Regions from separate parts of the Micromonospora sp. WMMA1996 genome, predicted to be linked through region 1. Evidence: riboswitches for the same ligand, from Rfam matches in the RefSeq annotation. Region 1 holds a riboswitch; each other region holds the start of a gene.
The links. A riboswitch is a leader RNA that binds a small molecule or an ion and turns the genes downstream of it on or off. The one in region 1 is predicted to bind cyclic di-AMP.
Positions count from the first base shown of each region.

Region 1 (3,567 bases):
GCCGGCCGGCCTGACGGCGCCGCGCGAGGACGAGGTGAGCAGCATGATCCCGACCACCCCCGACGAGGCACTCGCCGAACTGCGTGCCGGTAACCACCGGTTCGTCACCGGTGTGCCGCAGCACCCGAACCAGGACGCCGGGCACCGGGCGGCGGTCGCCGACGGTCAGCACCCGTTCGCGGTGATCGTCGGGTGCTCCGACTCGCGACTCGCCGCCGAGATCATCTTCGACCGCGGCCTCGGTGACCTCTTCGTGGTGCGCACCGCCGGCCACACCGCCGGCCCGGAGGTGCTGGGCAGCGTGGAGTACGCGGTCACCGTGCTCGGCACGCCGCTCGTGGTGGTGCTCGGCCACGACTCGTGCGGCGCGGTCCAGGCGGCCCGCGAGGCGGTCCGCACCGGCTCCGCCCCGGCCGGACACCTGGGCGCGGTGGTGGACGCCGTCTCACCCAGCCTGCTCCGGGCCGGCCGCCAGGGCGTCGAGGACCTCGACGGCATCATCGACGTGCACATCGCCCAGACGGTGGAGGCACTGCTGGCCCGCTCCTCGGTGCTCGCCGCGAAGGTGGCCGGCGGGGCCTGCGCGGTGGTCGGCATGTCGTACCGGCTCAGTGGCGGCGAGGTCCGGACGGTGGCGCAGTCCCCGGCCCCGCTGCCGGCACCGGCCGCGTCGGCGGACGCGGCGCTCGCCGGCTGACCGGGAACCGATACGCGAAAGGGGCCGCCCACGGGCGGCCCCTTGTCGTACGCGCGCGTCAGAGCAGCGACATGTGCACGTGGTCGGTGTGGTTGGAGGGCCCGCTGTAGGAACTCCAGCCGGTCGCCGGGAACCAGATCTGCCGGTTCCAGATCACGTAGTAGATGCCCAGCCGGTCGGCGTTGCGGATGAGGAAGGCGGCCACCTCGTTGCCGTACCGGCGGGTGTCGTTGTTGTGCCACGGTGCGAAGCCGCTGTTCTGCAACGACCAGTCGCACGCCTTGCCCTTGGGGTGCTCCCACGGCCCGCCGGGGCGGTAGCAGCCCACGAAGCGGTTGAAGCCGGCGCGCTTGACCTCCTTGTACGCGTGCAGCGTGCGCGGCGTGACGCAGCCCGAGGTGGTCGGGTCGTTCTCGCTGCACGACTCGGACTTCCACCCGCCGTCGGCGGTGCGGCCGGGGCCGATCTTGGCAACCGGCGAGGTGGCCGAGACCAGGCCACCGGTGAAGTCCAGCCCGCCGACCAGCTTCAGCGCCTTCTGCGCCTCGACCTTCTCGCGGGCCATCGCGTTCGCCTGCTTCTCCTGCTCCCGCACCTCGGCGTCGAGCGCGATCTTGGCCCGCTCGGCGCGGCCCTTCACCTCGTTGATGGCGGCGAGGCGCTGCGCGTTGAACAGGTTCAGCTCGTCGAGCGCGCTGGCCCGCTGGACGAACGAGTCGGGGGAGTCGCTCTCCAGCAGCATCGCCATGGCGCCGACGCGACCGGTCCGGTAGGACTGTGCCGCGATCTCGCTCACCTGCGGGCTGAGCGCGTCGAGCTGGCTCTGCGCCGCCTTCACCTCCAGCGCGAGCTGGAGCTGCCGCTTGCGCGACGTGTCCAACTTCGACTTGGCCTGGAGGTAGGCGCGGTTGGCGGCGGTGACGGCCTCGCTGATCAGCGGTGGGTCGTCGTCCTCCGAGTGGCCCGAGGGGTTCGGGGCGGCGGTGCCGGGGGCCGCCGAGGCCGGCGTCGGCCCGGCCAGCACGGCGAGAGCGGCGAGCACGGCCACCACGGGTGTCAGCCAGCGGCGCAGGGGTGCCGTCACAGTGTTCCCTTCCGTCGACCGCCGACCGGGTTAGCTGACGGGTTCGGGACGGAAGCGGCCCCTTCCGCTGGCGCGGATTCACCCCATGTACCTGGTTCCCCGGCTCGCCCGGAGGCGATTGGGCGGCGGCACCGCAGGCGCCGGTGCGCGCCTTCGGCGGTGACCGGCAGCGAGGTTACCCGAGACCACTCCCGGGGATCTACGTCCGGAAGCCGACCAATCGCGAGAATTCGCCACCGCCCAGCGTGACCAGCATCGCGTTTGGAATCGGCCGTCACGCTGCGGAGTGTCACCATGCGGCCTCCGTGCTCCTGCCCCCGCCGGACCGGCCCTCGCCGAGCGCCTCCCACGCGTCCTCCCGGGGCGACGGCGGCCGGGGCGTCGCGGGTCCGGCGGCCCGCCCGGCGCGGCCGGCGGTGGTCACGACCGCGGCCAGCGCGGTGGTCAGCGGTACGGCGGCGATCAGGCCGAGCGTGGCCACCGCGCTACGGACGATCTCCTGGGCGAGGAACTCGCTGGTGAGCAGCTGACCCACCGGGCGGGAGTCGGCGACCAGCAGGAGCAGCAGCGGCAGCGAGGCGCCCGCGTACGCCAGCACGATGGTGTTGACGGTGGACGCGATGTGCGCCCGGCCCACCCGGGTGGCCGCCCGGTAGAGCTGCCGTCGGGACAGCCCCGGGTTGGCGTGCGCCAGCTCGGTGACGGTGGCCGCCTGGGTGACGGTGACGTCGTCCAGCACGCCGAGCGAACCGATGATGATGCCGGCCAGCAACAGTCCGTGCAGGTCCACGTCACCCTGGAACATCGACAGCGTGGTGGCGTCCTCGCTGCCGAAGCCGGTCAGGTGGGTGGCGGCGGTGGCCAGCGTGCCCAGCACTCCGGTGATCACCAGGCTGCCGAGCGTGCCCAGCACCGCCACCGACGTCTGCGCGGTGATCCCGTGGGTCAGGTAGAGCACCACGAACATGATCAGTGCGGCGCCGACGATCGCCACCAGCAGCGGCGACTGCCCGGCGCCGATGCCGGGGAGCACGAAGCCGAGCAGGATGGCGAAGCTGGCCACCAGTCCGCCCAGCGCGGCCAGCCCGCGCCAGCGGCCGAACGCCACGATCGCGGCGGCGAAGAGGGCCACCAGCCAGATCAGCGGCGTACCGCGCTGGTGCTCGGCGATGTTGTAGGTCTTCACCGACGGGTCGCCCGGGTCGACCAGCTCGACCAGGACCACCTCGTCGCCGACCGCGACCCGGGGCGCGCCGGGTCCGGTGGGGACCGGCGTCTCGACCTGCCGGCCCGCGTCCGGCCCCTGCTCGGCGGCGACGGTCACGGTGCCGCAGGGGCCGCCGGTGTCGCCCTCGGGCGACTCGGGCGTCGGCGGGCAGGGCTCGGTCACCACCCGGGTCACCGTGCCGTGGTAGCGCGGCACGTCCGCGCCGCCGTCCACCGGGTCGCGGTCCGCCCGGGGCCAGAGCACCAGCGCCGCGATCACGGTGAGCACGAAGAGCGGCACCACGGTGGCGATCAGGAGCCGGCGTACGCCCGGCGGCGCGGCGGCTGCGGGACGGGTGTGATCGGCGCCCACGGCGTCTCTCCCAACGGTCGCGGCGGAACCGGGTCACCGGACCGGTCGGGTCACCGGGGCCGGCGCGGACGCGTGGGGATCACGCCCGGGTCGTCGCCCGGCCATGGTAGCCAGGCCGGCCCGCGCCGCCGGTGGACGCCGGGTCAGGCCAGGCCGGCGCGTCGCCGTCGGTAGTCGTCCTCGTCGATCTCACCGCGGGCGTACCGC
Region 1 covers NZ_PDHU01000001.1:865,003-868,569, reverse strand. Annotated here, with positions in the region: gene COO58_RS04220 (carbonic anhydrase) at 44-697, shown strand; gene COO58_RS04215 (hypothetical protein) at 756-1,781, opposite strand; cyclic di-AMP (ydaO/yuaA leader) riboswitch at 1,786-1,916, opposite strand; gene COO58_RS04210 (YibE/F family protein) at 2,071-3,360, opposite strand; gene COO58_RS04205 (SHOCT domain-containing protein) at 3,504-3,567, opposite strand, start outside.

Region 2 (3,567 bases), 480 kb from region 1:
TGGATGACGATGTATTCGATCTTCTGCTGCTTCGGCCGGTTGCCCAGGTCGTGGTTGCCGTAGTCGCCCGGGTCGGCGCTGAGCTGCTCGTACGGGGCGGGGATCCACTCACAGGCCAGCCGGACCGGGCACTCCAGGCCGTCCGGCCGCTGGGCGTGGCGCAGGCCGAGCCGGGCCAGCCGGGACCGGTCCGGCCGGGCGGCGGTGGCGGCCAGCGTGACCCGCTGCCCGTCGTCGGTGGTCCGGGTCGCGCCCTGGCCGAGCTGGTCGTAGACCTCGTCGGCGAAGGCCGCCGCCGCGTCGGCGGTGTCCGCGCCGGAGTAGCGGGCCACCGCGCCGTACCAGGCCGCCGCGTCGGTGCCGGCGCCGACCGGCCCGCCCAGTGCCTTCTGGTACGACGCGAGCAGCGCCGCGCCACCGCGGATGTTCGCCGCCGGGTCGGTGCGCAGCGTCTGCGCGTCGAGCCCGGTGAGCGTCGCGGCGGTGTCGATCGTCTGCAGCGAGGCGCGGGGCAGCGGGGTCTCCCGTGCCGGCGCGGCGGCGGTGGCCGGGTCGAGGGTGAGCGGGCGGGAGTCGTCGCCGCGCGGGTCCTCGTCCTCGTCGACGTGGGCGCTGCCCGGGGTGGCGAGGACGTGTGCCGCGTCGGTCAGGTGCATCGGGCCGTAGCCGCCGCTGGTGCTGGGTTGGCCGGGGTGGGTGTCCCAGCGGGACTCGAGATAGGAGACGCCGAGCAGCACGTTCTGCGGCACGCCGTACTCGGTGGCCGCGGCGGCGTACTGCCGTTGCCGGTCGGTGGCGGGTCCGGCCGTCTCCGGCGCGGCGGTCACCGGGCCGGTGACGGCCAGCGCGGTGGCGGTCGCCACGGCGGCGGCCAGCAGTATCCGTCCGCCCGACGGTGGGGTGGAGAGGTGCATCGAACCTCCTGGACAGGGATGGGGGTCACTGCGTCCCCACCCTCACTCCGCACACCCGCGAGGGTCAATACCTTTCCAGCAGGTAATCCTTAATGAAAGAAAACTTCACCCAGGTGTCGGTACGGAGTGTCACGGCGTCCCGAGTTGCGGATCGATAACGACGGCTCCTACTCTGGTGAATCGTCGGCCGCCAGTCTCACCGTCCAACCCGGTCGGTGACGGTCCGGCACCGCCGAGTCGCCCACGGGCGAGCCGGGGAACCAGGTACCTGGGGTGAATCCGCAGCGGAGCTGCGGTAGGGCGGCTCCCTTCCCGTCCGAATCCGTCAGCTAACCCGGTAGGCGGTCAGGAAGAAGGAGTACGGACGCCCGGTGGCACTCCATGCCCCGCGGCCGTCGTCGAACCGGTCGGTCGACCGGTCCCTCGTCGCGCCGCGTTCCCGCTGGTCCCGCTTCACCACCGCCCTCGCCGCCCTGGTCGGCACCGCCGTCGTTCTGACCGGCGGCGCCACGGCGGCCCACGCCGAACCCTCGGTCGCCGAGATCGAGGCCCAGATCGACCGCGACTGGAACAAGCTCGAACCGGTCATCGAGCAGGTCAACGCCGTACGCGAGCAGCTCGCGGTGCGGCGCAAGCAGGCCGACGCGCTCGGCCGGCAGATCGCCCCGCTGCAGGCCCGGGTGGACGCGGCGTTGGGCCAGGTCGGCGGGCTCGCCGCCGACGCGTACAAGGGCGACAACCTCTCCACCGTCAACGCCCTGCTGGGCAGCCGCTCGCCGGGCGACCTGGTCAGCGGCCTGGAGCTGCTCGACCGCTTCGCACACCACCAGCAGGAGCAGGTGCGTGCCGTCGCCGAATTGCGCGACGAGCTGGCCGCCAAGAAGCGGCCGCTGGACCAGATGGTCGCCGACCTGAGCCGCACCGAGGCGCAGCTCGCGACGAAGAAGAAGCAGATCGACGGCGAGATCGCCCGGCTGCAGAAGCTGCGGCTGAAGGTCTACGGCAACGGTGGTGGCGGCCCGCTGCGCCCGGCCCCCTGCCCGTCCGGTTACCCCGGCGGCGCGGCCGGGGTCGCGGTCAAGTTCGCCTGCGCCCAGATCGGCAAGATCTACGTCTGGGGGGCCGCCGGCCCGGACCACTTCGACTGCTCCGGCCTGACCATGGCCGCCTGGGCCAAGGCCGGGGTCTCGCTGCCGCACAACGCCCGGCAGCAGCACGACGTGACGAAGCGGGTCAGCCGGTCCGAGCTGCGCGCCGGTGACCTGGTCTTCTACTACGGCGACCTGCACCACGTGGGGATGTACGTGGGCGACGGCTGGGTGGTGCACGCCTCCCAGTCCGGCAAGCCGATCACCATGAAGCGCGTCGACGACGGCGACATCAACAGCTACGGCCGCCCCGCCTGAGGTGTAAGGAAGGGCCCCCTCTTAACGCATTCTGCATAGGAGGGGGCCCCTCTTAACAAGCGGCGCTCGGCGTCAGCGGGTGGGCCAGGTGCGCCAGCTCTGCCAGGACCGGCTCGGCGTCGGGCCGCGCTGGCCCTGGTAGCGCGATCCGTAGACGGCCGAGCCGTACGGGTGCTCGGCCGGCGAGGAGAGCCGGAAGATGCAGAGCTGACCGATCTTCATTCCCGGCCAGAGCGTGATCGGCAGGTTCGCCACGTTGGACAGCTCCAGCGTGACGTGGCCGGAGAAGCCCGGGTCGATGAAGCCGGCGGTGGAGTGGGTCAGCAGGCCGAGCCGGCCCAGGCTGGACTTGCCCTCCAGTCGCCCGGCGAGCTGGTCGCCCAGCGAGATCACCTCCAGCGTGGAGGCGAGCACGAACTCGCCCGGGTGCAGCACGAAGGGCTGGCCCTCCGGCACCTCCACCATCGACGTCAGGTCGTCCTGCTGCACCGACGGGTCGATGTGGGTGTAGAGATGGTTGTTGAAGACCCGGAACAACCGGTCCAGGCGTACGTCGATGCTGGACGGCTGCACCAGCGTGGGCTCGAAGGGCTCCAGCGCGAGCGTGCCCGACTTGATCTCGGAGACCAGGTCGCGGTCGGAGAGCAGCATCGGAACACCATAGCGACCGGTACGGGTGACCTGCGTGTCGCACTACTTCTTCGTACACGTGTTCGATAGAATGTCCGCATGGCTTCCTGGTCCGAATTCGCCGCCGACGAGCCCCGCCTCGCCGACGAGATCCGCCTCCTGATGCAGCAGTACGGGCCGGGCTTCGGCTACCTCGCCACGGTCCGCGCCGACGGCGGCCCGCGGGTGCACCCGGTCTCCCCGGTGATCACCGCCGACGGGCTCTGGTGCTTCGTCATCGACTCCCCGAAGCGCCGCGACCTCGAACGCGACGGCCGCTACGCGCTGCACTCCTTCCCGCCGGAGGAGAGCGACGACGAGGCCTACGTGGCGGGCCGGGCCCGTCCGGTGACCGATCCGGCCACGGTTGCCCGACTGGCCCGGGTCGCCCGGGCGGCGCCGCAGGGTGACTGGCGGCTGTTCGAGTTCACCGTCGACGTGGCGATGCTGACCCGGCGCGACCCGGTGGCCCAGCCGGGTGCCGGCCGGCCGCAGATGCGGGTCTGGCTCGACCCGCGGGGCGCCACGCCGGCACGCCGTGACCCGCTCGCCGCGGACGGCCGGCGCGGCCGGCACGG
Region 2 covers NZ_PDHU01000001.1:1,348,165-1,351,731, reverse strand. Annotated here, with positions in the region: gene COO58_RS06645 (N-acetylmuramoyl-L-alanine amidase) at 1-914, opposite strand, end outside; cyclic di-AMP (ydaO/yuaA leader) riboswitch at 1,135-1,272, shown strand; gene COO58_RS06640 (NlpC/P60 family protein) at 1,286-2,320, shown strand; gene dcd (dCTP deaminase) at 2,393-2,971, opposite strand; gene COO58_RS06630 (pyridoxamine 5'-phosphate oxidase family protein) at 3,050-3,567, shown strand, end outside.
Region 2: linked by a shared signal. The riboswitch ahead of COO58_RS06640 (NlpC/P60 family protein) and the one ahead of COO58_RS04215 (hypothetical protein) in region 1 are both predicted to bind cyclic di-AMP.

Region 3 (3,567 bases), on a different contig from region 1:
CGCCGCCGCGGGGTAGACGACCTCCGGGTCGGCGCCGCGCAGCCCGGCCACGCCCAGCGCGAGCAGCCCCAGGTCGGTGCCGAGCCAGCCGAGCGAGGTGACCAGGTGCGCGGTGAGCAGCGCCTTGCGTCCGGCGGGGGAGAGTCGTCTCATGCCACCGATCGTCGGCCGCCGCGCGGCCCACGTCGTGGGCCGCGCGACGACTCCCGGAGTACGTCGGGGAGCGTAGTGCTCAGTAGACCGACAGGTGCACGTGGTTGGTGTGGTCGCTGGACGGGTCGCCGTTGCCGCCGCTGTACGACTTCCAGCCGCTGCTGGGCAGCCAGATCTGCTTGAACCAGATCACGTAGAGCACGGCGAGCGGGTCGGCGTTGCGCACGAAGTACGCGGCCAGGTTGTTGCCGTACGTCCGGTCGCCGCCGCTGGCCACCCCGCCGAAGCCGTCCTTCTGGGCGGCGAAGTCGCAGGCGCGTCCCTTCGGGTGCTCGCCGGAGCCGCTGGGCCGGTGGCAGGAGACGTACCGGGTGAAGCCGGCCGCCTTGGCCTGGTTGAGCGCGTGCAGGGTGCGCGGGGTGATGCAGCCGTCGGCCGGCGTCGGGTCGTTGACGCTGCACGACTCCGCCGGCCAGGAGCCGTCGGAGTTGCGCTTGGCCGGCGTCGCGTTCGCCGTCGAGGTGCCCCGGACGCCGCCGCTGCCGGCGGACGGCCGGTCGTTCGCCACCTCCAGCGCCCGCTCGGCCTGCTGCTTGCGCTTGGCCATCACCGTGACCTGCTTGCGCTGCTCCCGGATCTCGCCGTCGAGCGCGGCGCGGGTCCGGGTCGCCTCGTCCCGGGTGGTGATCAGGTCGCGCAGCGTCCGGTCCTCGTGCGCGGCGACCTGCTCCAGCGCGGCCGCCCGGTCCATGAAGCCCTCCGGGCTGCTGCTGCCGAGCAGGGCCGCGGCGGTGCCCATCCGGCCGGTGCGGTACGCCACCTCGGCGATCTCGCCGACCTTGGCGTCGCGTACGGCCAGCTCGGCGCCGACCGCGTCGAGTCGCTCGGTGAGCTGCTTCTGCCGGGCCACCGACCGGCTCAGCGCGGCCTTGGCCTCCAGCCAGCCCTTGCTGGCCGCGTCGAGCTGGGCGCGCAGTTCCGGGGTGCCGCCCTCGTCGTCACCGCCGGGGGCGGCGGCGCGCAGGCCGGTGGGGGAGGCCGACCACGCCGCCGAGGCGGGGGAGGCCGGCGCGGTCACGACGCCGAGGGCCAGCATCGCGACGAGCAGGGCCGCCATCCGGGCGGCCGTCCGTCGTACAGGTGCCACTGGGGGCATTCACATGTCCTTCCGTCAACCGCCGACCGGGTTAGCTGACGGGTTCGGGACGGAAGATCCCTACCGCTGACGCGGATGCACCCCACGTACGTGGTTCCCCGGCTCGCCCTGCGGGCGATTAGGCGACGGCCGCTCCACCGGCGCCGGGGTGGCGCCCGCGGTGTGGCCGCGACCGAGCCTACCGGCGTTGCCCGGGGCCGGCTCCGTCGCCCGGAGCCGGTGAACCCGGCAAAGCCGGCATTACGCCACAATAGCGGCCTAGATTTAAGTTTGCCCTAATTACCACTCGGTCGGGCCGCACGCTCCGGCCGACGCTCCGGGTTCGATCTGCAACGTGGCGTGATCGATCGAGAAGTCCTCGTGCAGGGCGGCCCGGGCGGCGGCCAGCACGGTGGCGACCTCGGCGCCGGGAGCGGTGGTCAGGTGCGCCGAGGCCACCTCCATGCCCGAGGTCAGCGTCCACACGTGCAGGTCGTGCACCTCCGCCACGCCCGGCACGGCGGCCAGCCGGTCGTGCACCGCGGTCACCTGGAGGTGTTCCGGCGCGGCCTGCACCAGGATGCGCACCGCCGCCCGGCCGAGCCGCCAGGTGCGGGGCAGGATGAACAGACCGATCGCCACGGCCACCAACGGGTCGGCCCACCACCAGTCGGTGACCGCGATGACCAGCGCGGCGCCGATCACCCCGAGCGAGCCGAGCAGGTCGCCGAGCACCTCCAGGTACGCGCCGCGCAGGTTGATGCTCTCCTGCGCCCCGGAGCGCAGCAGCGCGAAGGCGCCGACGTTGGCGAGCAGGCCGAGCACCGCCACCACGAGCATCGGGCCGGCCAGCACCTGCGGCGGGTCACCGAACCGGCGTACCGCCTCGACCAGGACGTAGACCGCGACCGCGCCGAGCAGCACCGCGTTCGCCAGCGCCGCGAGGACCTCCAGCCGGTAGAGGCCGAATGTGCGCTGCGGATCGGTGGTGGCGCGCCGGGTGGCGGTGATCGCGGCCAGCGCCATGCCGATGCCGAGCACGTCGGTGAACATGTGCCCGGCGTCGGAGAGCAGCGCGAGCGAACCGGTCGCGAAGGCGGCCACCGCCTCGACCAGCATGAGGGCGGTGAGCAGCGCGAACGCCGCCCAGAGCCGGCCCCGGTGGCGGTGCGCCGCGTTGGTCACCGCACCGCTGTGGTCATGACCTGCGCCCACGCACACACCCTTCCCTCCCGCACCCTGGCCAGGCCCAATGTATGTTCACATCGCTATGTGTGCAAGTGAGGGTGGATCACCCGGTCGGGTCGAGCGTGGTGAGGCGTTGGGTGGCCCGGGACAACGCGACGTAGAGCGTGCGCACCCCCGAGCCGGGGTCGGCCCGGATCTCGCTCGGCGCGACCAGCACCACGCCGTCGTACTCCATGCCCTTGGCCTGCAGGCTGGTCACCACCTGGAGCCGGCCGGCGCCGAGGCCGTCCAGCCAGCCGGCCACCTCGTCCCGGCGCGGCACCGGTGTGATCACGCCGACGGTGCCCTCCACCTCGCCCAGCAGGATCCGGGCCGCCTCGACCGTGCTCGCCGGCAGCTCGGCGGCGGGCACCGTGCGTTCGACCGGCGACACGCCGGTGGAACGCACCGCGTCGGGCAGCGTCAGGTCCGGATACAGCCGGCGGATCTCCGCCGCCGCCACCGCGAAGATCTCCGCCGAGTTGCGGTAGTTGGTGGTCAGCTCGTAGCGGTGCCGGCGGCGACGCCCCAGCGCCTGGTCGCGGGCCCGGTCCAGCTCCTGCGGGTCGCCGGTCCAGGCGGTCTGCGCCGGGTCGCCGACCACCGTCCAGGACGCCAGCCGGCCCCGGCGCCCGATCATCCGCCACTGCATCGGCGAGACGTCCTGCGACTCGTCCACCACCACGTGGGCGTAGTCGCGGTAGTCCGCCGGACGCTCCCGGGCCGCCGCCCGGGCGGCGCGCTGCCGGTCGGCGTACGTGCTCAGCTCGCGCACGCCGCCGGCCAGCTGGTACGGGTCCCGCTTCGGCTTCGCCCGCCGCACCGGAGTGCCGAGCAACGCGTCCAGCTCGTCCAGCAGCGCGATGTCGGCGACGGTCGACCCGTCGGCGTCCAGCGTCCGGTACGCCTCGGTGAGCAACCGGATCTCGGCCGAGGAGAGGATCCCGCCGGCGTAGCGGCGCAGCCGGTCCGGGCGGGCGAGCCACCCCAGCACGTGACGCGGGTGCAACCGGGGCCACCAGGCCTTGAGGAACTCCCGGAACTCCGGCCGC
Region 3 covers NZ_PDHU01000003.1:236,464-240,030, reverse strand. Annotated here, with positions in the region: gene COO58_RS20710 (DUF2269 domain-containing protein) at 1-153, opposite strand, end outside; gene COO58_RS20705 (hypothetical protein) at 233-1,309, opposite strand; cyclic di-AMP (ydaO/yuaA leader) riboswitch at 1,314-1,444, opposite strand; gene COO58_RS20700 (cation diffusion facilitator family transporter) at 1,589-2,503, opposite strand; gene COO58_RS20695 (AAA family ATPase) at 2,580-3,567, opposite strand, start outside.
Region 3: linked by a shared signal. The riboswitch ahead of COO58_RS20705 (hypothetical protein) and the one ahead of COO58_RS04215 (hypothetical protein) in region 1 are both predicted to bind cyclic di-AMP.